Regions from separate parts of the Arthrobacter sp. WCS2018Hpa-7 genome, predicted to be linked through region 3. Evidence: predicted binding sites of a transcription regulator. Region 3 holds the regulator's gene; each other region holds the start of a gene.
What was found. The regulator HrcA, encoded in region 3, represses chaperone genes, less so after heat shock. The targets are predictions, from matches to a motif close to TTNGCACTCGNNNNNNNCGAGTGCNAA.
Positions count from the first base shown of each region.

Region 1: groL (chaperonin GroEL) is a predicted target of HrcA. The motif match lies at 2,789-2,815, and genes of this name have one in related genera.
Region 2: groES (co-chaperone GroES) is a predicted target of HrcA. The motif match lies at 4,317-4,343, and genes of this name have one in related genera.
Region 4: RQH14_RS08565 (FmdB family zinc ribbon protein) is a predicted target of HrcA. The motif match lies at 2,578-2,604, and genes of this name have one in related genera.

Region 1 covers NZ_JAVTJB010000028.1:4,030-11,198, reverse strand. Annotated here, with positions in the region: gene RQH14_RS20945 (ribonuclease HI family protein) at 1-843, opposite strand, end outside; gene groL (chaperonin GroEL) at 980-2,605, opposite strand; gene RQH14_RS20935 (cold-shock protein) at 2,929-3,132, opposite strand; gene RQH14_RS20930 (LytR C-terminal domain-containing protein) at 3,305-3,913, opposite strand; gene RQH14_RS20925 (DUF3263 domain-containing protein) at 3,963-4,298, opposite strand; gene RQH14_RS20920 (uracil-DNA glycosylase) at 4,405-5,175, shown strand; gene RQH14_RS20915 (siderophore-interacting protein) at 5,228-6,067, shown strand; gene RQH14_RS20910 (threonine/serine exporter family protein) at 6,134-7,169, opposite strand, start outside.
Region 2 covers NZ_JAVTJB010000034.1:16,116-23,284, reverse strand. Annotated here, with positions in the region: gene RQH14_RS22165 (glutamate--cysteine ligase) at 1-273, opposite strand, end outside; gene RQH14_RS22160 (GTP-binding protein) at 440-1,591, shown strand; gene ykgO (type B 50S ribosomal protein L36) at 1,630-1,752, shown strand; gene RQH14_RS22150 (shikimate 5-dehydrogenase) at 1,816-2,628, shown strand; gene RQH14_RS22145 (class I SAM-dependent methyltransferase) at 2,633-3,862, opposite strand; gene RQH14_RS22140 (hypothetical protein) at 3,930-4,292, shown strand; gene groES (co-chaperone GroES) at 4,486-4,782, shown strand; gene groL (chaperonin GroEL) at 4,869-6,482, shown strand; gene RQH14_RS22125 (response regulator transcription factor) at 6,660-7,169, shown strand, end outside.
Region 3 covers NZ_JAVTJB010000006.1:55,463-62,631, forward strand. Annotated here, with positions in the region: gene ybeY (rRNA maturation RNase YbeY) at 1-176, opposite strand, end outside; gene RQH14_RS08855 (PhoH family protein) at 173-1,255, opposite strand; gene RQH14_RS08860 (GerMN domain-containing protein) at 1,680-2,552, shown strand; gene RQH14_RS08865 (16S rRNA (uracil(1498)-N(3))-methyltransferase) at 2,586-3,350, opposite strand; gene dnaJ (molecular chaperone DnaJ) at 3,353-4,480, opposite strand; gene hrcA (heat-inducible transcriptional repressor HrcA) at 4,531-5,538, opposite strand; gene RQH14_RS08880 (DUF3097 domain-containing protein) at 5,716-6,567, shown strand; gene RQH14_RS08885 (DUF4870 domain-containing protein) at 6,689-7,102, shown strand; gene hemW (radical SAM family heme chaperone HemW) at 7,134-7,169, opposite strand, start outside.
Region 4 covers NZ_JAVTJB010000005.1:278,750-285,918, forward strand. Annotated here, with positions in the region: gene RQH14_RS08545 (hypothetical protein) at 1-40, opposite strand, end outside; gene RQH14_RS08550 (GNAT family protein) at 207-818, opposite strand; gene galU (UTP--glucose-1-phosphate uridylyltransferase GalU) at 826-1,761, opposite strand; gene RQH14_RS08560 (5-formyltetrahydrofolate cyclo-ligase) at 1,860-2,510, shown strand; gene RQH14_RS08565 (FmdB family zinc ribbon protein) at 2,668-2,940, shown strand; gene RQH14_RS08570 (RcpC/CpaB family pilus assembly protein) at 3,012-3,815, shown strand; gene RQH14_RS08575 (AAA family ATPase) at 3,842-7,169, opposite strand, start outside.

The sequences.
Region 1 (7,169 bases), on a different contig from region 3:
CAGTTCCCGTTCCAAGGCAAGCACCGTCTCCTCGGCGGAGAGCGCCTGGGTGGAAGCATCCTCGAGTTCGCTGAAGAGATCAGGCTGGCCAAAGATCCCGGACTCTCCAAAGAGCGTCGGCTCAAAATGTGGTCGGGAGCTGCGCTCGGCCTTCGATGGAGCGGACCCAACTGTTGCTCTGGGAGCGTTCGCCGATCCCAAGGAGGTGGCCGCCGCCCCCACAACCGCTGCCCCTGCGATAACGGGGTCTTCATGCCGGAGGTGGGTTTGTACCAGCGCTTCCGCCTGCAGCTGCGCCTGAGCGGGTCCCTGGGCGCTTACCGTGGCATCCAGCGGTGCCTGGTCCCGCCGCCCTTTCGCGTCGCCCTTCCCAGGGGCGCCAGGGAACCCTGGGCCGCTCCGGTGCGCGACACCCTGCTGGTAGGCCGTTGCAGCGGCGCGTGCACGCTCATCGGCGGCCTCGTTCAGGTCATGTCCGGCGTGCCCCTTGACCCATTCGAACCTGTACTTGCGGCCCACGATCGCCTGGTCGATGTCCTTGAGGAGGTCCACGTTCAGCACAGGCTTGCCGTCGGCTTTGCGCCAGCCTTTGCGCTTCCATCCCGGCATCCACTTGCTGATGCAGTTGATGACGTACTGGCTGTCGCAAAGGATCAGCAGGTCTTCCTCCGGCACATGTGCCGTGGAACGGAACAGATCCAGGACGGCCATGAGTTCACCCTGGTTGTTGGTGCCGTGCGGCCAACCTCCTGCGCGCCAACAGGAGTCATCAACGTACCAGGCCCAACCGGCCGGCCCAGGATTGCCGAGGGCGGACCCATCAGCGGCAGCAATAATTGTCATGACCTTAATCCTGCCAGACCCCACCGACACTGAATCCGTGCTAGCACAGCAAGACGGCGGCCCCCACCAGGTGGGGACCGCCGTCGTTTGCTCTAAAGCGTGACGCTTGGGCGCTGTATTGCTACAGCGTGGGGACTTAGAAGCCGCCCATGCCGCCCATGTCGTCGCCGCCGGCAGCCGGAGCGTTCTTCTCAGGCTTGTCGGCAACTACAGCCTCGGTGGTCAGGAACAGACCAGCGATGGAAGCAGCGTTCTGGAGAGCCGAGCGGGTGACCTTTACGGGGTCGTTCACACCAGCAGCCAGAAGGTCTTCGTAGACACCCGTGGCAGCGTTCAGGCCGTGGCCCGAAGGCAGGCCGCGAACCTTGTCCACCACAACGCCGGGCTCGAGGCCGGCGTTGAAGGCGATCTGCTTCAGCGGAGCGTCGATGGCAACCTTGACGATGTTCGCACCCGTTGCCTCGTCACCCTGGAGGGTGAGGTTGGCGAATGCCTTGGCACCGGCCTGGATGAGGGCTACGCCACCACCGGCAACGATGCCTTCTTCAACAGCAGCCTTGGCGTTGCGGACTGCGTCCTCAATGCGGTGCTTGCGTTCCTTGAGCTCAACTTCGGTTGCGGCACCGGCCTTGATGACTGCAACGCCGCCGGCCAGCTTGGCCAGGCGTTCCTGCAGCTTCTCGCGGTCGTAGTCGGAGTCGGAGTTCTCGATCTCGGCGCGGATCTGGGCCACGCGGCCTGCGATCTGCTCGGCGTCGCCGGCACCTTCAACAATGGTGGTCTCGTCCTTGGTGACAACAACCTTGCGGGCGGTGCCGAGGAGTTCCAGGCCGGCGTTTTCGAGCTTGAGGCCAACTTCTTCGGAGATGACCTGGCCACCGGTGAGGATGGCGATGTCGGCCAGCTGCGCCTTGCGGCGGTCACCGAAGCCCGGAGCCTTGACGGCAACGGACTTGAAGGTGCCACGGATCTTGTTGACGATCAGGGTGGCCAGGGCCTCGCCCTCGATGTCTTCGGCGATGATCAGCAGCGGCTTGTTGGACTGCATGACCTTCTCCAGAACCGTGACGAGTTCCTTCACGTTGGAGATCTTGGAGTTGACGATCAGGATGTACGGGTCTTCGAGGACCGTTTCCTGGCGCTCTGCGTCGGTGACGAAGTAAGCGGAGATGTAGCCCTTGTCGAAGCGCATGCCCTCGGTGAGCTCAAGCTCCAGGCCGAAGGTGTTGGATTCCTCGACCGTGATGACGCCTTCCTTGCCCACCTTGTCCAGGGCTTCGGCGATGAGGCTGCCGATTTCCGGGTCACCGGCGGAGATGGAAGCCGTAGCTGCGATCTCTTCCTTGGTTTCGATCTCCTTGGCGGAGGCCAGCAGTTCCCTGATGACTGCCTCAACAGCCTTCTCGATGCCGCGCTTGAGGGACAGCGGGTCGGCGCCGGCGGCAACGTTGCGCAGGCCTTCCTTCACCAGTGCCTGGGCGAGGACGGTTGCAGTGGTAGTACCGTCGCCAGCGACGTCATCCGTCTTCTTGGCAACTTCCTTGACCAGTTCTGCACCGATCTTCTCGTAGGGGTCGTCCAGCTCGATCTCCTTGGCGATGGAAACGCCATCGTTGGTGATCGTGGGGGCGCCCCACTTCTTTTCGAGGACGACGTTGCGTCCACGCGGGCCGAGGGTGACCTTGACGGCGTCTGCGAGGATGTTCAGGCCCCGCTCGAGGCCGCGGCGTGCCTCTTCATCAAATGCAATGATCTTGGCCATAACGGCGGTAGTCCTTTCGGGACAGTCGTTAAGAAGGTACCTGTCAGATGGGGTGCCCGCGACGGACGGTCCTTTGCCCGCGGCCTCTGTATGCCCCGCGCTCCGGACCTCACCCCACCAAGGTGTTTCTTGATCCTCCGCTGGAACGAACACCGCCCACCGCCGGGGTAAGCCGGGCTGGACTTAGCAGTCGAACCATAGGAGTGCTAAATCAATAATTAGCACTCGACCGGGGAGAGTGCAAGCAGAGATGCCACTTTGCTCTATAAACAAAGGGCTTTCAGCCGAGGGCTGACGGAGACGGGTCGAAACCCGATAAGGCGCTACGCGACGCGCACACCTTCGGCTTGCGGACCCTTTTGCCCCTCGCCCAGTTCAAACTCAACCCGCTGACCCTCTTCAAGGGCGCGGAAGCCGTCCATCTGAATGGCGGACCAGTGTACAAAGACGTCGTCACCCGACTCATCCACAGTGATGAATCCGTAGCCTTTTTCGGCGTTGAACCATTTGACGGTTCCCAATGCCATGATGCCCACACTTTCGCAGTAGCCAAGACCGGTTGCCGGGATCTCCGTACCGGAATCAATCCACTGTAACCACAGTCACTCTGCCGGCGCTCCCCATGGAGGCCCGGGGCATCACTTTTGTTATTGAGGCTTAACCGAGTTGGGGCTTCAGGGCCACTTGGAGGCCAGAGGTTTACTGGTAGCCCGGTCCTGCCACAACAACCAACTGCTGCTGCACCTCGGGCGATTCAACGATCGTCTGGATGCCCAACAAGGTGCCCAACGCCTCGGCGTTAACCTTCTGCTCAGGCGCGTTGTAGAAGATCACGGACGTCTGCTGCGGCAGGCCGCCCCAGTTGCCCACGGTGCTCAGCGTCCAGCCGTCGGCTTCCACCAGGCCGGCCACGCGGCCAGCCAACCCAGCGGTGCCGGCACCGTTGTACACGGCAACCGGGGTGGACTTGTCGACCGGCGCGGAGGACGACGTTGCAGACGGGCTCTCTGAGGGCGTCGGCTCGCTGGATGCGGACGGTGCACTGCTGGATTCGCTCGGAGCAGCAGAGGGCGAGGCATCAGTCTGCTGCGGGGCCGGCGTGGAGACGCTGGGCGCGGCATTGGGGGCCACCACGCCGAGGTTTGGAAGGACCAGGAAGGCCACCAGCCCCAGAACCAGGGCTACCGCCCCAACGGTCAAGACCGGCCACAACGTGGGACGCGTGGTTTCCTGGGCATCACGGTGAACGCCCTGCCGGGAAGTGTTCTGCGGGACCTGGTCGAATTCGTCCTTGGCATATTTGGTCATGGTGAAGCGTTGTCCTTGCTGGTTGCTGCTGACAGATCAGCCTGGCGATTTACGCGTCGGACCCCAAGCGACGTGCCGTCCGCGCACGCTGGCGGGACGTACGTAGTCTACGCAATCTCTTGACGAGCATGGGATCGTGGGCCAACGCGTCTTCGGTATCTATGAGCGCGTTGAGGATCTGGTAATAGTGTGTTGCCGAGAGATCGAACAGTTCACGGATGGCCTGCTCCTTGGCCCCTGAGTACTTCCACCACTGCCGTTCCAAGGCCAACATCTGCTGGTCCCGTTCGCTGAGCGGGGAGTCACTGAGGGTCCCGGCCGCAAGGTCTGCGAGGGCAAACCCGGTTGACTGCGGCGCCATCGGTTCCGGTGCTGGTTCTGCCACGGCACACTCCTTCGACGCGTGTTGGGGGAAAATGTCCTACCCCCATGTTACGGGCGAATAACAACGCTGTCATTCGCCGGGCCGGTACTGCACAGGAGACAATGGCGTGGTGAATGGCGAGGATGCACTCTTTGACCTTGAGCCGACGGACCTGGACCATGCCGGTTTTGCCGGGCTCCCCGGCCGCCCGCTGGAAGAACTGATGGCGCAGGACTGGGCTGATGCCCTGCGTCCCGTGGAAGGGCAGCTGCGGAGCGCCTTGGACTTCGTCGCGACCCAAGCCAAGAACGGAACCCACGTCCTTCCCTCGGCCGGCAACCTTCTGCGCGCCTTCCAACAGCCGCTGGCAGACGTCAAAGTACTGATTCTGGGCCAGGACCCGTACCCCACGCCGGGACACGCCGTCGGGCTTTCCTTTGCAGTCTCGCCACGGACGCGGCCCATCCCGCGCAGCCTCGCCAACATCTACCGGGAACTGCACGACGACCTCGGGCTGCCTCCCCGGGTCCATGGAGACCTCACCGCCTGGACGGACCAAGGCGTCCTCCTGTTGAACCGTGTCCTCAGCGTCACCGCCGGAGATGCCGGCTCCCATCGTGGCAAGGGCTGGGAGGCCATCACGACGGCGGCAGTCACCGCCGTCGCCCGCCGTACGGACGGTGCGGGGCGGCGCAGCCCGTTGGTGGCCATCCTCTGGGGCAAGGACGCCGAGGGCGTACTGCCGTTGCTGGAGGGAGCGCCGTCCATCGTGTCGGTCCATCCCAGTCCGCTCTCGGCCTCCCGGGGCTTCTTCGGTTCCAAGCCCTTCAGCCGCAGCAACGAGCTGCTGCTGGAACAGGGCGCCGAACCCATCAACTGGGAACTGCCTGTCCTGTAACCTTCGACTCATCCCCAGCGGACGTGCAGCAAATTAGCTTAGGCTTACCTACATGTCTGCTCTCCCCGTGACTTCGTCCGCCACCCGTACAACCCGCCCGCAGGTCAACCTGACAGTCCTGCGGAATGAACGCCTTTCGCCGCATATGGTGCGGATCGTGGCCGGCGGACCGGGATTCAGTGACTATGCGAACAACCAGTACGTGGACCGCTACGTCAAGATCGTCTTCCCCCAGCCGGGCGTCGAGTACCAGCTTCCGCTGGACCTGTGGGCCATCCGCGAGACCATGCCGCGGGAGCTGTGGCCGCATACCCGGACCTACACCATCCGTTGGGTAGACCTTGAAGCCCAGGAATTGGCCATCGACTTTGTGGTGCACGGCGACGAGGGACTTGCAGGTCCTTGGGCAGCCGCAGCCGAACCCGGCGATTCGTTGGTCTTCACAGGACCCGGCGGCGCCTACAACCCGGCCCCGGACGCCGACTGGTACTTGTTCGCCGGCGACGACGCCGCGATCCCGGCCATTGCAGCATGCGTGGAGGCTCTTGCCCCCGATGCCCGCGGAACCGTGTTTCTGGAAGTGGACAACGAGGCAGACATCCTGCCGATTTCCGCCCCCGCCGGAGTGAACCTGCATTGGCTGCAGCGCAACGGAGTACCTGCGGGCGCCAGTGACTTGCTGCTCGATGCCCTGCGCACCACCGAATGGTTGCCCGGCCGGGTGGACGTTTTTGCCCACGGCGAGCGGGGTTATATGAAGGGCCTCCGAGAGATCTTCTTCGTCCAGCGTGGATTGGAGCGTTCCCAGGTGTCACTGTCCGGCTACTGGGCGCAGGGTCGCGTGGAAGAAGTATTCCAAGCCGAGAAGAAGCTTCCGGTCGGACAGATCTAGATTCGGCACAGATCTCTTATAGCCGAACGGCGCTGCCTCATGGCAGCGCCGTTCGTGTTGTGTCGCCTATCGCCTGCGGACCCTGCGCCGCTCATTGCTGGACAGGCCCTTGGTCAATGGCCGGGCAAGGTTGTCGCCAAGCACGATGCCCGCAGCCACTCCCAGGACAATCGCCCCTGCGTTCAACATGCCGCCCGCACCCAGCAGAATGTCTCCCTCCTCGACGGTCAAAACATACATGGACCGGAATATAGTGAGGCCGGGAAGCAGGATCAACGCGGCAGGAACTGCAACCACCAGCTGCGGCGCTCCGAGTTTGAGCGCCACTACCCGTCCCAGCAGGCCAATGACCACGGCCGCGACGGCGGGTGACAGGCGATCGCCGAGCCCGGCGGCGCCAGCCCCCCACAGAACGAAGAATCCCACTATGCCGACTGCCGCCGTCGGGATCAACAGACGCATTTGCGTTTGTTCGGTGACACCGATGGCCACCACCGCGATGGCGATCAGGATGGCCTGACCCCATAAGGGATACGCATCGGGGAATGTATCCGTGACGTCCAGGACCTCGCTGCCGATCAGCGTGCCGACCACCACTGCGACGCCGATACCCGCCACGATGGCACCGAACGTCAGCGCCGTGGAAAGGAATCGTCCGGCTGCTGTCACCGGGAAGCCGTTGATCGCATCTTGAACGGACGAGACAAGTCGACCCGTTGGCAGCAACAGGAGGATTCCGCCGGCAACCACAATGGACGGAGCAATGTCCACACCCGCCCACCGCAGCATCAGCGCGATAAAGGTGACCAGGAACGCGCACGCCATGGTGTTGAAGAAGTCCGCAGTGCGCCACCGTGCAAGCTGGCGTGAGAGCAGGCTGATCAGGATATTGGAGCAGAAAGCCACCGCGGATGCGCCCAGGCCACCGCCCAGGACCCCCACGAAAACCGCGGAGAAGATACCGAAGGCAATGGTGACCATCCAGCGCGGGAACGGCTTGGCGCTGCGGATGATTTCGTTCAAGCGGCGCACGGCTTCATCGCGGCCCACTCCGCCGGCAACTATGTCAGTAACAAGCTGGTGCACCTGCGCCAGGCCGGCG
Region 2 (7,169 bases), on a different contig from region 3:
TTCGCGGACCGCGGCGAGGGAACGGCCAAGGTCCTCTTTGGCGTCCTTGACGGTCTCGCAGATGCCGGTGACGAGTTCAACGGTGTTGAGGAGCAGTTCGCGTTTGATATGGGGGTGTTCGTCGTCTTCATTGAGGTCCGGGTGGTTGGCAGCGACGCCTTTCAGGACATCGTTCGCTACTGATACCAGTTCCCCGGTACGTGCATTGACGAGCGCCAACTCCCATTCCACACCCAGTGTCGATTGCCTGGATGGCGCAAAATCAATCTGCACGTAGTCCCCTCATTGTGTCGTGTCAGCCGGGCACGGTTCCCCGCTGCGGGGCCGCCAGCGGTCGGATCAAGTCTAATGCAGCGGGAACGCCGGTGATATCGGCAGAAACATGAGGCGAAGCCTGCCCTCATTTGCTAATGAGAACTGTTCGCATTAGACTCTAGCCATGCACCTCACAGTAGTCAGTTCCCTGGACAGCCAATGCCGCGAGGCAGCCACCGCAAGGCTCGGCCAAACCCACGAGAACTCCGTGGTGGTCCTCCACGATCTCCTGGACGGTTCCCTGGTCCTCCGACGTGTCTACCGCGGCGGTCAGCTGTTCGAACGCGAAACCACGGTCCTGGAGCATGGTTGCCTCAGCTGCACCGTCCGCCTTGACATAGTCCCCACGGCGGAACGCCTCGCAGCCTGCGGCTTCGACCACGTGGTCCTGGGCCTCCCACCGGGAGTCGCGGCAGGAATGGCCGTCGCAGAACTTCGCCGTGGACTCAGCCAGCCGGCCGTCATGGACAATGCAGTGCTGGCCATGGACCCGGCGGATTTGGACGACCACATTTGGGACCGGCACACCCTGTTCGAATCCGGGTTCACCTCCATGCCCCAGGATGAGCGCACCAGTGGCGAATTCCTGATCGGTGAGTTCGGCCAAGTGGACACCGTGATGGTTTCCCCGGGTCTGGGAGCGGTATTGACCGGGGATCCGCGTGAAGGATCGGAGGCTTGGCTGGTTGGCCTGGAATTGCTGGGCCAGTTGGCGCCCCATGCCAACGCCGTCGGGTCGGCCGGGGAATTCCGGCCAGGTTGCTTCGACGATGCTGAAGCAGCGGCACGTAACCGGCCCGGCGTCGTGCGTGTGCCCCTGAGTGAAACGCCAGGTCCCTTCCGGACCGTGCTCCACAAGGCGGGCCGTCCCCTTCATCCCGGACGCTTCCGGGATGCGCTGCCACAGCTGGCCATCGGTACGCACTGGCTGCGCGGCCGGCTGTGGATCGCCTCCGCGCCAACACGGCGGATCGCCGTCCAGGGCATAGGACCCAGGGTCTGGCTCGAAAGTACCGGGAACTGGCTGGCCGACTCAGCAGGATCCGCCCCTGGCGAGGGGGCCACTGGAAAGGCCGGCTCCGACGTCGAGGCGTTCCTGGACTGGCATCCACACCACGGCGACCGGGGCACCGTCCTTGCCATCACCGGACGTTCCGAGGACATCGACCCCACGGAAATCCGCGAGCTCCTGGACGGCTGCCAACTGACGGAGGCCGAAATGACACTGGACTCCGGCGTCTGGGACGACCCCCTGGAACTCAGCGACGCCCTCTAATCCGAAACACCAGCACCCACATCAAAGGAGAAAACACCATGAAGGTCAGGAATTCGCTGCGTGCCCTCAAGAAGATCCCCGGTGCGCAGATCGTGCGCAGGCGGGGGCGCACCTTCGTCATCAACAAGAACAACCCGCGGATGAAGGCTCGCCAGGGCTAACCCACGGACGTCTCAGAAGTGCGGTGAATACACGGCTCTACCAAGAGGGCGTTTAATGGGGGAATGCCAATCCTGAACAAAGACATGTCCCTGTGCATTTCGCTTGCGGCCCGGCCCAGCAATATCGGGACCAGGTTCCACAATTATCTTTACGATCTGCTCGGCCTGAACTTTGTTTACAAGGCATTCGCCCCCGCTGACATCACCCTCGCGGTAGCGGGCATCCGCGGCCTCCCCATCCGGGGTGCCGCGGTGTCCATGCCTTACAAAGAAGCGGTCATCCCGCTGGTTGATGTGATGGACCCGTCGGCACAGGCCATTGATTCGGTGAACACCATCGTCAACAACGACGGCGTCCTGACCGCCTACAACACGGACTACATCGCCATTGCCCGGCTCCTGAAGGACCATCAGGTTCCCAGCAGCCACACTGTACTCCTCAGGGGTGCCGGCGGGATGGCCAAGGCCGTAGCCGCAGCACTCCGGGACGCAGGGTTCGCCGCCGTCACTATCGTGGCCCGCAATGAGACCACAGGACGGGCGCTTGCGGATCTCTACGGATTCGGCTGGCAGGACGATGTCAACGGCTCAACAGCGGACCTGATCATCAACGTCACCCCGCTGGGGATGGCTGGTGCGGACGAAATGGCCCAATCCTTCGATGACGAGACAATCTCTGCTGCGCAGGTGGTGTTCGACGTCGTTGCGCTGCCTTCGGAGACGCCGCTCATCACCGCTGCCAGGAACTCCGGCAAGAAGGTCATCACTGGGGCCGAGGTCATCGCCATCCAGGCCGAAGAACAATTCGTGCTGTATACGGGCGTGCGCCCCAGTGCCGGGCAGGTCCGCGAAGCCTCGGAGTTCTCCCGCCGCTGAGGTGCTAGGCCGTGACCGGCTCCACCACAACAGCCACTCTTTCCTCGCCGATCCTGGTGAGGACCAGGGTGGCTGTTTTTGCATCCTTCCCCTTTGAGGGTTTGGCGGGAAGCAATTGCTTGCGCAGCTCTTCGGGAGTCACTGCCGTGCCGCGCTTCTTGATGTCCAGCACGGTGATCCCCTTGCTTTTCACCCAGGCTTTGAGGGCCTTGACGTTGTAGGGCATCACCTCAAGGACCTTGTAGGCACGGGCAAAAGGAGTGTCGTGCAGTTCCGGCGCGCAGATGTACGCGATGTGCTCGTCCACCAGATGCCCGCCCAGCCTTTCGGCGATGTCGGCCACCAGGCCTGCGCGGATGACCGCGCCGTCCGGTTCGTACAAGAAACCTTCAACAGGCCCGACGGCGGCTGCCGGACCGGCGTCGAAGTCCTCGCCGCTGGTGATTTCAGCGGCGCCCTGGCTGCCAATGACCAGGGCCGCCCGGCGCACGCCGGGGCGGGCCACGGCGTTGAACCACAGGGTCACTTCGGTGACGTCCCCGCCCACCGAGACCCATTGGGCCTCACAGCCGGAGGGAACGGAGTCATGGGGGATGCCGGGCCCCATTTTGACGCCGACGGCGCGCCCGGTAGCTGCCAGCTTCTCCACGAAGGACAAAGGAGGAGAGAAAGCCTCAGGGTCCCAAATCCGCTTGGTCCCCGACGTGGACGTCGTCCGGCGTGCAGGATCCAGCCACACGCCGTCGATCCCGTCCAGATCCACGGATGTGGCATCGGAGTGCACCACGGTGGCGTGCGGGAACGGGATGAGGTTGATGGTGGCGCAGGCAGCCGTGGTTTCATCCATCTCAACGGCGGTCACTGAGATGTCCATGGACGCCATCGCCATGGAATCGGCGCCGAGGCCACATCCGAGGTCGGCCACATGGGAAATGCCTGCCTTGGCGAAGCGTTCTGCGTGCCGGGCTGCAACGTTCAACCGTGTGGCCTGCTCCAAGCCTGCCTGGGTGAACAGCATCTGCCGGGCGAACTCGCCGAACTTCGCCTCGGCGCGGGTGCGCAGCCGTGATTGCGTCAGGACTGCTGCCACCAATTCGGCGGAGTGGCCGGCTTTGCGGAGATCAGCGTTGGTGCTGAAAGCGTCGGCCTCGCGGTAGGGCCCCAAGGAGGCCAGGAGTTCCCATCCTTCAGTGGTCAGCAAGGGTGCGATCTGTTCCTGCGGTGCGTGAGGCATGGAATCAAGCCTAACGGCGCGGCACTTGACAACGTGACGGGCGAATCAGCCCGATAGGGTTGTTTTCATGGAAGACACCGCAGCCCCGCAACCCTCCACCATGCTGAAGTTCGCGCGACCCGCCCTCATAGCGGGGGCCGTGATCGCTGTGGTCTGCGTCGGCTTGCTGATCATCATCTTCGCGTTGGATTCCTTCAACGCGGCCACCTATTCCGTCGCAGGCAAGAGCGTCAACGATGCCACCGACGAAGCGCGGGACATCCGCGAGCTCTACAGCGGCGCCCGCACCGGTGGGATTATCACCCTGGTGATTTCCGGCGTCGTTGCTGTTGCGGCCGCCGTACTCCTGTACCGGAACCGCGGCAATGCCCCGCTGGACGAGGAAGACGACGGCCAGGACTACGACCTCGATGACCTTACGGGCCGGTGACCGGCGTTCACCCATGACGAAATGCTGGCACTCACCTTGACCGAGTGCTAACGATTTACATAGAGTCTAGTTAGCACTCTCCCCTGGAGGGTGCTAATAAATGCCAAGCGTCTTCCGGCACCGCGACGGCGGATGTACGCTCCGGCACCCTAGTTCTTAGTCCATGAATCAGCTCATGAAAAGGAGAGTCCGAGTGTCGGTCTCGATTAAGCCTCTTGAGGATCGTATTGTTGTTCGCCCGCTCGAAGCAGAGCAGACCACGGCTTCCGGCCTGGTCATTCCGGACTCCGCACAGGAAAAGCCGCAGGAAGGCGAAGTTGTTGCAATCGGCCCCGGCCGCTTCGATGACAACGGCAACCGCGTACCGGTTGACGTAGCTGTTGGCGACGTCGTCATCTACTCCAAGTACGGTGGAACCGAAGTCAAGACCGGCGGCAACGAGTACCTCGTTCTGTCCGCCCGCGACGTCCTTGCGATCGTCGTAAAGTAACTTCCCGGAGCCCCGCACCGCCGTCGCGTTGGAAATCATTTCCGACCGTCAGCGGTGCGGGTTTTCTGTCTTGAAAGGACACAACCATGGCAAAGCAGCTTGCTTTTAACGATGCTGCCCGCCGGTCTCTTGAGGCCGGTATCGACAAGCTCGCCAACACTGTCAAGGTGACGCTTGGCCCGCGCGGCCGCAACGTCGTGCTGGACAAGAAGTGGGGCGCTCCCACGATCACCAACGATGGCGTCACCATCGCGCGTGAAGTTGAGCTTGACGACCCGTACGAGAACCTTGGCGCACAGCTGGCCAAGGAAGTAGCCACCAAGACCAACGACGTCGCAGGCGACGGAACCACCACGGCCACCGTGCTTGCACAGGCCCTGGTCAAGGAAGGCCTGCGCAACGTTGCCGCCGGCGCCGCTCCGGGCGAGATCAAGCGCGGCATCGAGGTTTCCGTTGAAGCCGTCGCAGCCCGCCTCCTGGAGAACGCCCGCGAAGTTGAAGGCACCCAGGTTGCCAGCGTCGCAGCCATCTCCGCGCAGAGCGACGAAGTCGGCGAGCTCCTCGCCGAAGCGTTCGGCAAGGTTGGCAAGGACGGTGTCATCACCATTGAAGAGTCCTCCACCACGCAGACCGAACTGGTCCTTACCGAAGGCATGCAGTTCGACAAGGGCTACCTGTCCCCGTACTTCGTCACCGACGCAGAGCGCCAGGAAGCCGTCCTCGAGGACGCCCTCATCCTGATCAACCAGGGCAAGATCTCCTCGCTGCAGGACTTCCTGCCGCTGTTGGAGAAGGCCCTGCAGGCCAACAAGCCGCTCTTCATCATTGCTGAAGACATCGAAGGCGAAGCCCTCTCGACGCTGATCGTCAACCGCATCCGCGGCACCCTCAACGTTGTTGCCGTCAAGGCTCCGGGCTTCGGCGACCGCCGCAAGGCCATGCTCCAGGACATCGCCACGCTCACGGGCGCCCAGGTTGTTTCCCCGGACCTTGGCCTGAGCCTGGACACCGTTGGCCTCGAGGTACTCGGTACCGCGCGCCGCATCACGGTGACCAAGGACAACACCACCATCGTTGACGGCGCCGGCACGGCTGAGGACGTGGCTGACCGCGTTGCACAGCTGCGTGCTGAGCTCACCCGGACGGACTCCGACTGGGACAAGGAAAAGCTGCAGGAACGCCTGGCCAAGCTGGCCGGCGGCATCGGCGTGATCAAGGTTGGCGCAGCCACCGAGGTTGAGCTGAAGGAAAAGAAGCACCGCATCGAGGACGCTGTTTCCTCCACGCGTGCAGCCCTCGAAGAAGGAATCGTTTCCGGTGGCGGTTCGGCTCTTATCCACGCTCTCAAGGCACTGGACGAGTCCCCGGCCGTCAAGGCGCTGGAAGGTGACGCAGCAGCTGCTGTGGGCATCGTCCGCCGCGCCCTGGTTCAGCCGCTGCGCTGGATCGCACAGAACGCCGGCTTCGACGGTTTCGTTGTCGTTGCCAAGGTGTCCGAGCTGGAAGCCAACCACGGCTTCAACGCCAAGTCCGGCGAGTACGAGGACCTGATCGCCGCTGGCGTGATCGACCCCGTCAAGGTCACCCGTTCGGCTCTCCGCAACGCCGCTTCCATCGCTGCCCTGGTTCTCACCACCGAGACCCTGGTTGTCGAGAAGCCGGCTGAGGACGAAGACGCACACGCAGGTCACAGCCACTAGCAGGCTGTTTCATTGGAGCCCCGGTCACGTTCGCGTGGCCGGGGCTTCGTGCGTCATGGAGACTGCCGGCAGGCATGCCTGCCCAAGCTATTGTGAGCGTTCGACGACGGCAGTAACCTGACGCTAAAAGCTGCGGCACGGGCATCACCCGGGCCGCCACCCACCCGCAGGTGAGCCATGACAGCTCCGGACACAGACTTGGACCTGGGACGCTCAGCATTTCACGAGCGCCGCTGGAACGATGCCCTGAATTGCCTCGTCCGCGCCGATTCCGAGGGCGGCCTGCCTCCCCAGGACATCGAGCTGGCCGCCTCCGTGGCGATGCTGCTTGGCTTGAACGCGCAGAGCGTGGAGTACCTCGCGCGAGCCCACGACGAATTCCTGACCATGGGGGATACAGACAGTGCGGCCCGCTGTGCCGCGTGGCTGGTTATGTTCCTGATGGACATGGGCGAGCATGCCCAGGGCAATGGCTGGTTGTCCCGCGCCAGGCACCTGCTGGACGGCATGGCCGGACCATGCGCCGCCGAAGGGTACCTGCTCATTCCCGCTGCCCTGGGCGCGCTTCGATCCGGCAACCCGGGGACGGGCCATGAAATGTTCAGCCGGGCCTTGGAACTGGGCCAGTCCTTCCATGACAAAGACCTTCAGGCGCTGGGGCAGCTCGGTGTAGGTACCTCACGTGTC
Region 3 (7,169 bases):
CCGGGCTCATCCATCAGTTCGATGTGGAGCTTCTCCATGGCGGGTTCATCGACCAGGAGAATGGAAAGCTCCGCCTGCGGATGGATGTAGAGCCGTTCGAAGATGAAGCGGGACAACGTCACCAGCTGGGCTTCGTCCACCGCCACACCGGACTCGTTGTTGACTTCAATGCTCATTGACGTTCTCCACGTTTGTAATGTGTGCCTGATGCGTCTTTGCGATGCGCGTCATCCCAGGTGCTGTAGGCGGATACGATGTCGGCCACCAGGCGATGCCGAACGACGTCGGCCGCCTCAAGAATGGAGAAATTGACGTCGTCTATGCCGGTCAGGATTTCCCGGACAATCCGAAGGCCCGACGTCGCGCCCAGCGGAAGGTCGATCTGGGTGACGTCGCCGGTGACCACCATTTTTGAACCAAAGCCGAGGCGGGTCAGGAACATCTTCATCTGTTCGGGTGTGGTGTTCTGCGCTTCATCAAGAATGATGAAGGCGTCATTGAGTGTGCGTCCGCGCATGTATGCCAAAGGCGCCACCTCAATGGTGCCCGCAGCCATCAGCCGTGGGATGGATTCCGGATCCATCATGTCGTGGAGGGCGTCATAGAGCGGTCGAAGGTACGGATCGATCTTGTCGCTCAATGTACCGGGCAGGAACCCCAGCCGCTCCCCTGCCTCCACAGCAGGCCGCGTCAGGATAATCCTGCTGACTTCCTTCATCTGCAGTGCCTGCACGGCCTTGGCCATGGCCAGGTAGGTCTTGCCCGTGCCAGCTGGACCGATACCGAAAATCACCGTGTTTGCGTCGATGGCATCCACGTAGTTCTTCTGGTTAAGTGTCTTCGGACGGATGGTCTTGCCACGGCTGGACAGGATGTTGTGGGTCAGCACATCAGCAGGATTCTGCACCGACTGGGCCCTGAGCAGGGAGACCAGCTGCTGGAGGACGTCCGGCGTCACCACAGTCCCCTTTGCCACCAACCCGCGGACTTCCTCGAGGAGGCGCATGACGCGGGGGATGACGGTGGATGGCCCGGTCATGGAGAGCTCGTTGCCGCGGACATGGAAGTTGACGTCCTGGAACTGTTCCTCGATGTACCTCAAGGCCTCGTCATGACTGCCCAGCGAGTGAACCATCTGGTCGGAGTTGTCGAAGGTGACGACTTCCGTGCGCGTGCCCGGTAAAGTGTGCGGGAACTCGTTGGGCGGCTGGTTGCCGTTTCCGGTCCTGAGCCGCCCGTTCAAAGATTCACTCATAGTGCTGGCCCTCAGGCCTTTTCTCCTCCGGTTGGTCGATAATAACGCCATCGATTCGACATTAGCTGCGGACTTAGACTGCCCGCGTTCATGCCGGAATGTCTTCAATCCTACGCCAGCCCGGCCTTTGATGGACCTCTCCCGGCAGCCTCGTTGGGCACCCGGGGCCGGTACGGACATTTTGTCTCAACTCGGCATCAAGCCGGTATCAATCATGTTTCAGTTGGCGGCCTCCCCCGGAAACCCGGCCGACCGCCGTCGACGATGTGCCAAGCTGGCATAGCGGGTGGAAACTGAACCCCGCACGCCAGCCAACAAATGGCTGCCAAACCATGCAGGGCAGGACAGGAAAACCATCAAGAAAACAGCCAGCAACGTTCATGGCGCGAACAAGCGGACCAAGTCCGCTGTTGCCGTGCCTGCGATGCTCGCTGTCCTCCTCCTGACCGGTTGCATCGCCAACGGCGGTGGCACCCAGGCCACCTCCACTCCGCCGCCGCTGACCGTCCAGGAAGCCCCGGCCAGCAACGCCCCGCTCGAAACCACCCAGGCCTCCACCAAGATCCCGGTCTACTGGATTGGACGGAGCAAGGAAGAGGTCTACCTCTACCGCGAGTTCAGGGATATCTCCGGCGACGGAAATCCTGTGACCACAGCGCTGAGGATCATGATGGCGGAAAAGCCGTTGGATCATGACTTCTTCACACCTTGGCAGGAACCCGCCAGCCTGGCCACCTCCATTTCGGGCAAAAACGTCATCACAGTCGATATTTCCCGCGATGCTTTCAACTCGAACCTGGACGCCGGCATGGCGCAGCGGGCAGTGCAGCAACTCGTCTACACGGCGACCGCCGCAGCCTCGTCCTCAGGGCTCATCAATTCAGGCCAGCAGATCCAAGTAGTCATCCTGGTCGATGGCCACAAGGACTATATGGCGTTCGGGCAAGTGCAGCTGGGGGAACCAATGACGCGCGACGCTTCCCTGGTTGCCCCGCTCTGGATCATCGATCCGCAGGAAGACACCACCCTGCCCACCGGACTGGTCAAGTTCAACGGTCGAAGCACTGACAGCTCCAAGCCCATCGCCTGGCAGGTCCTGCAGGACAACGGCAAGGGCGAAAAGGCCAGCCTTCTCACGGGCCAAACGCAAGCCACCGGCGAACCCGGGCAGTATGGCCTGTTCACCTTTGGCGCCACGTTGAAAGCCGGCCAGTACGAGGTACGCGTCTCCCAAGTAGACAACGCGGGCAACGCCATCGCGACCAGCACCGACACCCGCCTGTTCAGGGTCGGGTAGCTGCCCGGGGCCGGATGCGGCCCAAGGCCGCTCCTACCAGCGTCCCAGGATGTCGCTGGCAAGAACGACGGCGGCCGGTCCCGCCGTCGAGGACCTCAAGACATGGTGCCCCAAGAGTGCCGTTACGGCGCCGGCATCACTAAGCCGCGTTACTTCGCGGGGTGAGATCCCGCCTTCGGGGCCCACAATCAGCAGCACCTCGCGGGGAGCGCTGGCGTTGGTTGCCGCCAACTCCTCAAGGACGGTCCGCAAGGGATTCTTCGCGTCTTCATGCAGGATGATGGCAAGGTCAGCCTGGGCAACAGCGTTCGCCAAGGACCCAGTGTCCACCATGGACCTCACCTCAGGAATCCACGCCCGCCGGGCCTGCTTGGCGGCAGCGGTGACCACGGACTCCCACTTGGCGTGGGCCTTTGCGGCGCGATCGCCCTTCCATCGAACAATGGAACGCTCCGACTGCCACGGAAGCACAGCATCAATTCCGAGTTCCGTGGCTGTCTCGATGGCAAGTTCGTCACGGTCGCCCTTGGCCAGGGCCTGGACCAGCACCAAGCGGACGTCCGGCAGGTCTTCAAAGACAACGTCGGAGGCAGTGACAATCAGGCCCGCGGGCCCGGCCTCGGCGACCGTGCCGGTCAACCGCGCGCCGGCCCCATCGGCTATGTCGACTGGCTCTCCCACCACAAGTCGCTTGACCGTAACCGCGTGCCGCGCTTCCGGACCTTCCAGCACGAAGGTACCGCCGGCGCCGACATCGCCAAGGCTGCCGGCCGAGGTGAAGAAAACGGGGTTGCTCACCGCTACAGGTTACCGAGCTTGTCCCGAAGCTTGGCGAACATCCCGCCGCTGGCCACGAGCTTTCCTTCGGTGAACTGCTCCCCGCGAAGCTTGGCGAGCTGCTGCAACAATTCTTCCTGCGCCGGATCCAGCTTGCTCGGCGTTTCAACGTGGAGGTGTACCTTGAGGTCGCCGCGGCCGTAACCACGCAGGTGCGTGACACCCAGGCCCCGGAGGGTGATGATCTCGCCTGACTGGGTTCCGGCCTTCACGTCAATGTCCTGTGCGCCGTCGAAGGTATCCAGCTGCAACTCCGTACCCAGCGCCGCGGCCGTCATGGGCACGCTGAGGGTGGCGTGGAGGTCGTCGCCTTCGCGTATGAACATGGAATCGTTGTTGACACGGATCTCCACGTAGAGGTCGCCGGACGGGCCGCCTGCGGGCCCTGCTTCACCCTGGCCGGACAACTGGATGCGAGTACCGGTGGCAACACCGGCAGGAACCTTGATGGTCAGCGAACGGCGGCTGCGGATGCGGCCTTGGCCGTTGCACTCATTGCAGGGGTCCTTGATGACCGTGCCGAAGCCCTCACAGGAACCGCAAGGGGCGGCAGTCATAACTTGGCCGAGGATGGAGCGGACAGCCCGCTGGACCTGGCCACTGCCACCACAGATGTCACAACGTTCCGGATGGGTGCCCGGGCGGCAGCAGCTGCCGTCACAGGTGGGGCAGGTCACGGCCGTGTCCACTTCAAGCTTCTTGTTGACACCGAAAACGGCGTCCTTAAGGTCGATGCGGACGCTGATGAGTGCGTCCTGGCCGCGTCGCACACGGGAGGCCGGCCCACCATGACCGCCGCCACCACCAAAGAACGTATCGAAAATGTCCTGGAACGCGAAGCCCTGGCCGGAATATCCGCCACCAAACCCGTTGTCCGTTCCATTCTCGTTGCCGGTGGCATCGTAGACGCGGCGCTTCTGGGGATCGGACAGGACCTCATAAGCATGGGTCACGGCCTTGAACTGTTCCGCGACATCCTCACCTGGGTTTACGTCCGGGTGGAGTTTCCGCGCCAACTTGCGGTACGCCTTTTTGATCTCTTCCCCGGTGGCTTCCGGCGAGACTCCCAAAACGTCATAGTGGCTGCTCAAAGTCGGTATCTCTTCCTTGTTGTACTGCGGATGTTTCTTCGGGACGGCCTTCAGCCGCCAAGAATGCGTGAAAGGTAACGGGCCACGGCCCGGACTGCGGCCATGGTCGTTGGATAATCCATGCGGGTTGGCCCCAGAATCCCCACCTTGGCGCCGGAGCCGTACCCGGTGGCGACAACGGAAGCTTCTGCCAATCCGTCGTAGGGATTTTCCCGGCCGATACTCACGGTGACGCCACGGGGGTCATCCCCCATGTCTGATAACAACCGGAGCATGACAACTTGTTCCTCAAGAGCTTCCAGCACCGGGCCAATGCTCAAGGGGAAGTCCACGTTGGACCTGGCGAGGTTGGCCGTACCGGCCATGAGGATGCGTTCTTCGCGGCTGTTGTCACTCAGGGCCTGCAGCCCGTTGGCCAATGTGTGGGCCAGTCCCCGAAGCTCCGGCGGGCACAGGGCAATCACCGATGGAAGCACCTGCGGCAACAGGGCCAGTTGTGTCCCTGCGATGCTGCCCAGGAAGCGGGATCTCAGTCGCATCAAAGCGTCGTCGCCCACGTCCGAACCAGCATCGATGACCTTCTGGCCGACGCTGCCGGTATCGGCAATCAGCACCACCAAAACCTGTTGTGGCGCCAACAGGACGAACTCAACGTGCCGTACCAGAGCGCGGTTCGAGTGTGGATACTGCACGACGGCGACCTGGTTGGTCAGTTGCGACAGGAGCCTTACGGTGCGCTCCAGGATGTCGTCGACATCATCAGGGCCTTCAAGCAACGAATGGATGGCCCGCCGCTCGGCGGCCGAAAGGGGCTTGACCTGGGAGATGCGATCGACGAACAGGCGATAGCCCTTGTCGGTGGGAATACGACCGGCACTGGTGTGCGGCGCTGCAATGAGGCCTTCTTCTTCCAAAACGGCCATGTCGTTACGGATGGTGGCGCTTGAAACACCGAGATGGTGCCGTTCAACAAGGGCCTTCGATCCAACAGGCTCCCGAGAATGCACGTAATCTTCAACGATGGCACGCAGCACTTCCAACTTGCGCGGCTCACTCATTGCTCCACCTCCTGACGACTGCCGTGGTCTCTGGGACCGGGTCCACTTAGCACTCAACATGCCCAAGTGCTAACCAGTCTAGTATGAGCCACCCCGTTGCTAGCATTGAACTTTCCCGTCCCAACCCAGCGCAAATCAGCACTGCACTATACAACCCAGCACAAAGGTAGGAACTCCTTGGCTTTCGACACGTGGGGTCCGCAGGATCTGTCAGCTCCGGCCAAACGGCAACTGCCGGAGGTTGCCGTCCAACGCGGGATGGTCCTCGAAGACGTCCAGTCAGGCTGGGTGGGCGAAGTCACCCGGGTCGAGAAAACCGGCGGCATGCACATTGTGTCCCTTGAGGACAGACGGGGGAAGACGAAGTCGTTCCAACTCGGATTTGGCTTCCTGCTCGAGGGGCAGCCCATCCGGTTGATGCCCCCGGCCCCACGGCAACCGACGCCGGCCGTTCAGGCGGGGCGCACGGCATCAGGTTCGGTGAAGGTTCAAGGACAACGCGCCCAGGTGGCCAAAGCCAGCCGCATTTGGGTGGAAGGAAAACACGACGCCGAACTCGTCGAGAAAGTCTGGGGCGACGATCTCCGCGTCGAGGGCATTGTGGTGGAGCCCCTGCACGGAGTCGATGACCTCAAGTCGGTAATATCCGCCTTCAACCCCGGTCCCGGCCGGCGCCTCGGCATCCTGGTGGACCACCTCGTGGCCGGCTCCAAAGAGTCCCGCATCGCAGCTGATGCCATGACTGTGCCTGGAGCCGCGGGAAATGTCCTGATCGTCGGACACCCCTATATCGATGTCTGGCAGGCCATCAGGCCCAAAGTCCTGGGAATTGAGGCTTGGCCGTCCGTGCCCCGCGGCACCGACTGGAAGACCGGGATTCTCACCGCCTTCGGGTGGCCCCACGAGACCGCGGAGGACATAGGACTGGGCTGGCAACGGCTTCTCGGAGCGGTTCGCAGCTACGCCGACCTCGAAGCTTCGCTGCTGGGCCGCGTGGAGGAAGTCATCGATTTCCTCACAGTTCCCTGACCATTGCCCTCAAAGCAGCAGCAACTGACGTGTCATCGTGGCGCTTGTCCCGGGAAGCCTGCCTGGGCCGGTATTCTGGGACAGCAACACCGCACCATCTTTACAGCAAAGGGAACACACCGTGGCAGAGAACGCTCCTGAAGAACCGGGCAGCGCCGCAGGCCAGCCCCAGTACCATGGCGCGCCTGCAAATGCGCTGCCACTGACCGCCAGCGAGGACAGGCAGTGGGCTACCTTGGCACACTTTGGCGGCATTCTGGGATGCCTGCCATCACTCCTGATCTACTTGATCTTCCGTGACCGCGGACCTTTCACGGCACAGGAATCCAAGGAAGCACTGAACTTTACGCTGCCTCCCACCATCGCTGCGGTTCTGGCCAACATCCTGGTTCTGCTGCCGGTAGTAGGCAACGTCTTTGCCGTGATCGCCACTGGCATCTGGGTAGCACTGACATGCTTCTCCGTCTCGGCCGGAATCCGCGTCAACCACGGCCAGCCGCACCGCTACAAGCTCAACCTGCGCTGGATCAAGTAAACCTCCCCCCGCTTTTCAAGCGGACGTGTGGTTAGTCGGGGAGAATCCTCCGGACTACGGCGTCAGC
Region 4 (7,169 bases), on a different contig from region 3:
GACGCCTGTTCCGGAGAACGTAGGGCGCCACCCAGACCATCCACAGCGCAACAGTGACTACGAGTATCACTGAGCTGCTGAGAGGGAAGTCCACATTCAAAACCGTAGAAGCAAATCACCGGGGGCGGCGGCATTGCGGCCGGTGTGTCGTCGTCGAGTCCGCAAATGACTGGATATACGGACAAAATGCCCCATGACCTGCCCGTTTATCCCCTGAGCCACCGACGCAGCAGGCCCTCTGGGACCTCATCCGATGTCAGGGCAAAGGACCGGTGGTCAGCCCATTCGCCGTTGATGTGCAGGTACCGTTCCCGATACCCCTCATCACGGAATCCAAGCTTCTCCACGACCCTCAGACTGGGGGTGTTTTCGGGCCTGATGTTGATCTCCATGCGATGAAGGCCCAACACCTTGAAGCAGTGGTCCGTTGCCATGGCAACCGCCGTCGGAGCAATACCGTGCCCTGCCCGGTCCTTATCGACCCAGTATCCCAGTGTGGCCATCATTGCCGATCCCCAAATGATGGAAGAAACAGTCAATTGGCCCACGATGAGCGGGTCTCTGAATCCAGGGGTGCGCTCGACAATGAGGAATGGCAATGCCGTGGACTGTCGGGCTTGGTTGTTCAGCGAGCCCACCATCTGCCGATAACTGGGCAGGCGCCCACCCGGGGCCGGGTTGGACGCCTCCCAGGGAGCAAGCCATTCACTGTTCCGCGAACGGACGTCAGACCACTCCCGCTTGTCGCAGTATCGGATAGGGCGAAGAAGCAGGTCTCCGCTCTCCAGCGTCACCGGCCAGATCGCAGAGCCGTACATCCTGAGGTTACTTGGGAAGCGAGGCAGTGAAAGTCGGCAGCCACTCACGCAGTTCAGGACCGAGGTCCTCGCGTTCGCAGGCCAACTCGATGCAGGCCTTGAGGTAACTGAGTTTGTCACCGGTGTCGTAGCGACGGCCCCGGAAAACAACGCCATACACGCCGTAGCCTTCACCTTCGCCGGCTGCCAGCACCTCAAGGGCGTCGGTCAACTGGATCTCGCCGCCACGGCCCGGCTCAGTCTTCTCGAGAACATCGAACACTGCCGGGTGCAGCACGTAGCGGCCGATCACGGCAAGGTTGGACGGTGCCTCTTCGGGAGAAGGCTTTTCCACGAGCTGCTTGATGCGGACGTAGCCGTCCTCGCCGATCTCCTCGACGTCGGCGCAACCATAGGCGCTGATCTTGGAGGGCTCCACCTCGATCAGGGCAACCACGGAACCGCCGGTCTTCTGCTGAACGGCGATCATGTCGCTCAGGAGGTTATCGCGGGCGTCGATCAGGTCATCGCCGAGGAGTACGGCAAAAGGCTCGTGCCCAACGTGCTGCTTTGCACGAAGGACCGCGTGGCCCAGGCCGTTGGGGTCGCCCTGGCGGACGTAGTGGATGTCACCGAGGTTGGTGGCGGATTGGATGGCCTCAAGCTTGGCGGTATCGCCCTTTTCGGCCAGCGTCGCTTCCAGCGCCGGCACACGGTCGAAATGATCCTCCAGGGCGCGCTTGCTGCGCCCCGTAATCATCAGGACGTCGTGCAGGCCAACCTTGACCGCTTCTTCGACGACGTACTGGATGGCTGGCTTGTCAACCACGGGCAGCATTTCCTTCGGCATCGCCTTTGTTGCAGGCAGGAAACGGGTACCAAGACCCGCTGCGGGGATGACGGCCTTACGGACAGCATTGTTATCGAGAGTCACCGGACTAATGTAACGGAAGGAATACATCATCGGCTAAACCCTCGCCGCGCCGGGACAACATTTCTGTGGACCGGACGGCAGCTTCTGTCGCCGCACCGGCATCAGACGAACCTCACGATCGGACACCCATGGCATCGAAGGAAGACATCCGCAGCAGCCGGCGCCTCCAAAGGCGCGCTCTCTCCCCCGAGCAGATCGCCGCTGCCGGCGCGTCGATCGCGCAGCATGGAACGTCATGGGCGGCTGCCGCTTCCTCCGACCCCCCGGCCGCTTTTGCCGTCTATGTAGGTGTCGCCTTTGAGCCACCCACCATGCCGCTCATCCATTCCCTGCACGAGGCCGGGCACAGGATCCTCCTTCCCGTGTGCGAGCCCGGCCGGCAGCTGAGTTGGGTCTATTGGACCCCCTCGACAGTTTTTGTCCGCTCCTCATATGCCCCTATCGACGAACCCGAGGGCGAACGGCTTGAAAGCCAGGTGGTGGCCGGCGCCGCGGGGATCTTCATGCCCGCCACAGCGGTGGACATGGATGGCAACCGGATCGGGCAGGGCGGCGGCTACTACGACCGGCTCCTCCATGGGCTCGACGATGCCGGCCAGCGGCCGCCCACCATTGCGGTGGTGTACGACGACGACCTGTTGCCTTCAGGTTCGATTCCCGCCGAAGCCTTCGACCGCCCCGTGCGGGAAGTGCTGACTCCCTCCGGCGTGGTCCGCCTGGGCGGGACGGAAGATCCCGACGGGACTCCAGTCACCAGCGGCCCTACGCATACCGCCTGAGGGCATCGGACGGGCTGGTGAGGTCGGGCACATCCACTGGCGCATGCACTGTGGACGGATGATAGAATTGGCACTCAGGCCCTGCGACTGCTAATGCGAAGCGAAATCTCCGCCGTTGCTGCACAGGACCTGACCTTTGTCCTGAAGGAGGAACTCAGTGCCCACATACGCATACGCCTGCAAAGACTGTGACCATGCCTTTGACATCGTCCAGTCCTTCTCCGACAGCTCCCTGACGGAGTGCCCCGAATGCAAGGGCTCCCTTCGCAAGAAGTTCAACAGCGTCGGCGTCGTCTTCAAGGGCTCGGGTTTCTACCGGACTGATTCCCGTGATGCCAAGGGCAGCACTGTTTCAGCCGCGCCTGCTTCACCTGCCGCCGCGTCGTCTGCTCCAGCAGCCACCCCGGCGCCGGCCGCTGCAGCCAGCTAACTTCCCCCCCTTTTCCACATAGCGCCTCTGGCCGCTATTGGACTGCCCGGCTGGCTGGCTAACGTGGCCGCATGCCACAACAGTCTCGAAGCGCCCTTCTTGCCCGCGCCCGGCGTTCAGCGTCGTCTGGCGGTCCTTGGCCCCCGGTTCCATCTGGTGCCAGAGGGCGGTCGTCTCAACGGCGCAACAATGCCGCAAGCTTTCCCCGGCCGCTGGACCATTCTTCCCCTCAGGGCAGAAGGCGAAAGATCGGCTCCTGGATCGCCCGGAACCGCCGCCTCACAGTTGCCCTCCTGCTGTGCCTGGCCGCCGGCATCGCCGTCCAACAGCTGACCCCGGCCTCGGAACTGCGAATCAGCGTCATGGCGGCCGCCCGTGACCTGCCAACGGGAACCACTCTCACAGAAGCCGATTTCACCCGTGTGGGAGTGCCCCAGGACCTCGCCATGACCGGGGCGCTCTCTGATGGCGGGGCCCTCGCCGGCCGCCAGCTGGCCGCACCCTTGAGCCGGGGGCAGATCCCCACGGAGTCCAGCCTCCTGGGTCCCGGGCTTCTTACAGGATCACCCATGGGTACCGCAGCTGTTCCCCTGCGAATGGCCGACCCGTCGTCCATCCAGCTCCTCTCCCCCGGGCAGTTGGTCACAGTGGTCCTCACGGCCGCCGGTTCCTATGACGAATCCAGGCAAAGCCAGGTACTCGCCGGTCCTGTCCCCGTGCTCTGGACCTCAGCCCACGGGGGCAAGACAGGCGAATGGCTGGGCACCAGCGACACCGAAGGATTAGTGGTGGTTGCTGCGGATCCACAACAAGCAGAAAAGCTTGCCGGCGCGTCAACGCAAGGCAAGCTTTTCTTTGTTCTGGTCAACCCGTGATGGGCCGTTCAGGTGGTGGTGGCCGGTCAGCCCCAGTGCGGCGGCTTTTGCTCCTTGAGCCACTGCTCATGGTCGTAACCGGACTCATCGCCCCAGCGCCGGGGATCGTCTTCCGCGGCTTTGGTGGGAAGAATGCCACTCACGCCTGGTTTGGCTCCGGCGTCCTTGGCATCCAGGGGCTCTTCAGCGGTGTCGGCGCCGGGCACGGCGGATTCCGTCTCAGGCCCTTCTTCCGGACCGGTTGCTTGTTCCATCAGTGGTACTTCTTTCCCGTTCTCTGCTTCGCTGCCTGCATCACCGGCAGCTTCATCATGCTGTCCTGGTGCCTGCCGTGCCGGACTCGGAGCGAATGTTGGCTGCCCTTTGTCCACACTCAATTGTTCAACGTCCATGTCCAGGAAGCCATGCTGAGGCGACGTCGACCGCGGAATGTGATTTTCCAGCCCAAGGTAGGAGCCGATGCGATCTGCGCAGGACGAAGGATCAGTGAACACCTCAATGGTCCACAGGGACATGTAGCGCCATCCCATGCGCTCCAGCAGCTGCGGACGCAACCGGCTGCGTTCCCGGACGCTCATCCGACGGTAGCGTTCTGTGCCATCGGATTCGATCGCGACCGGCGTGGGAATTTCCGCGCCCTCCCGGCCAATAGTGTGGACGGGGTCTGCCGCAGCAGCGATATCCAGAACGCCATCGTAGAGATGCCAGACCCGGGCGCCCCGGGCCCGCAGGCGTTCTCCGAGGTCAGCGACCAAGGGATCCTCACCGAGCGCCTGCTCACTGGCAACAGCGCGGGACGCGGGCGTACCGAGGTTGCTGTTTCCCGAAAGTTCACGGTCAAGCAGTTCGTAGAAGTCAACTGCACCATGGGCCAACCGATCGAGGTCAAGGTCCTCGGGACGGAAGCAGCTCAGGACATGCATGGAACGCCGTGCGCGGGTCATGGCCAAGGCGAACCTGTTCCGGCCACCCTCAGCGGACAGCGGACCGAACGAATGAAGTGCCCGGCCGTGTGGCGTGCGGCCGTAGCCAAGCGAGAAGATCACGTGGTCACGAACCAGCCCTTGGGCTCGCTCAAGATCCACCACGCGGAAGGATTCGGGGCCGGCGCCGAAGAACGTGGACAGCAAGGGATGGTTGGGCAGTTGGAGCCTGATGGCCTCGCCGATACGGGCAGCATGGCGCAAGCTGGCAGTCACCACCGCCAAGGACGTGCGGGGCCGCAGCCTGGCGTGTTCGAACACGAGGTCCACCACGCGATTGACCTCGGCGGTGACGGACTCCACACCTTCATGGTCTGCCCCCGGAAGTCCGGTGCCATCGGGGATGTACTCCACCAGGATGGAACGGTCCAGACCCGTGACAGAGTTGCCGTCAGGCAGGCGGCGCAGGCCGCCGTCGTAGTAATTCTTGCTCAACTGGAGGATCAAATCCTCGTCCACGGCGCGGTAGACCCAATTCAGTTGCCACGTGGGCAGGACCCTTGCCAGCGCTTTGAAGGCGCTGTCGACGGTCTCGTGGCTGGCAACACCGGCTACCGGTGGTTCCACAGCTACGCTGAACGTACGTGCATGGGCAATCTTCGCATCACCGAAGGCCACCACTTGCTTCGCCCGGGCGATGGCAGGAAGTACGGCCTGCAGCGAGGTGGATTCGGCGTCTATGACCACCACGGCGTCAAACTTTTGCTCGGCCGGAAGAACACCGGTCAGGAGGTAGGGACTGACCGACCAAACGGGCACCAGCAGTGGCACAAGCTCCGGCGCTTGGGCGCTCAGCGCCGGCAACGTGACCCTGCCATCCTTCAGCAGGGCCCGCAGCAGTTCCGCCTGCCTGGGGTGCTCAAGCAGCCCCTGATGCCATTTCTGTGCCAACTGCCACCGGAGACGCGCGGCACCACTGGCGATGTGGGCCTGGTCCGCGAGCCGGTATTCGGCTTCGAGGCGACGCAGGGAGTCGCCATCGGACATCGCCAGGTAGTCATCGCCGCTGATCATGGCTTCCAAAGCGGATTGCCACCAGGCCAGATCCAATTCGGCGGCCACGGAGCCGGCAGGAACTTCGCGGGCAGCCAGATCGGACAGCAGCTCACCGAGGCCGTGCTCGCGCATTTCCTCGATCAGGAGGGTGCGCTCGGGAAGTGTCTCCAGTGTGGCCGTGTCAGCAACCAGCCGTTCCAGCCGCTCCATCAGCTCCAAGTACGGCGTCCCGTGCAGGGAGCCACCAGCGCTGGTGTGCTTGAGGGCAGCACCAAGGCGGTGCAGTTCGCCGTCCAGCTCCCTGTACAGCGCGCCAAGATCTGCCAGCCCGGAAGGCACGGCGGGGTGGCGCTGGGTGGTGGCGTATCCGGCCCACAGGGCCCGCTGCTCCTGAACCAGGACCAGGGAGCTGTGGAGGTCGGCGATGTGGACTCCGGGCCGCACATATTCCTTGGCTACCCGGCGCAGGCGGGAGCGCTGCATGGAGGGCATCTCCAAGTTGCGCTCACGGCGCCAAGCGGAGCTGGCTGTGGCGGAAATGAGGTCGTGCACCGGCCGGTCAAAGATGTCGGGAGTGAACTTATCCAGGCTCTCCCGGACGGCAATGAGCAGTTCGAGCTGCGCGCCCCATTCAGTGAAGGTATCCCCCAGCCGGATTTCAGCGTGATCGGACACCTGCTTCATCCGGTCCCGCAGGACGGGAAGCTTTTCCTCTGCCAGGCGGGCGAGTTGTTGGGCTTCCTCGGTCTCCTTGCGCGTCACCAGTCGCGCTCCATACCAAGGGCTGGAGGTGGACGACCGGCTGAAGCTGCCAAGCTCAGCGGCCCGGCGCAGGCGGCCTGCCAACTCTTCCCGGTCCTTGATGTTGTCCAGGACGCTTCGCTTCAAGCGGACCGTGGTGGAAGGCGCGGGGTGGATGGACGTCAGCTCTGCCAGCGACTGCATGGCCTGGTACGGCGAGCAACCCCACCGTTCACGGACGTTGTGCAGCGAGGCAACATGGTCCATCAGTGCGTGGCGGTGTCCTGTCAGCGTCTGATGCAAGTTGCCCAGTTGTGGCTCAAGCGCTTTTTCATTGCGCATGATGGCGCGGACCAACTGGCCTTTGAGCTGCTGCGGCGTGGTCCCGTTACCCGGACGGAACAGCATGGAGTCGAGGCCGAGCGATTCGAGGTGTGCGGAAAGGCCCGCCAGGCTGGACTGCCTGTCGCCTACCACCAGCACGGATTTTCCTTCGCTGACCAGCGCACCGATCGCATTGATGGCCGTTTGGGTCTGTCCGCTTCCCGGCGGGGTGCTGACAACCAGGGAATCTCCGGCACGGACGGCATCCACCACGTACTGCTGGTCGGTGTCAGCGTCCAGCAGGAGGAGT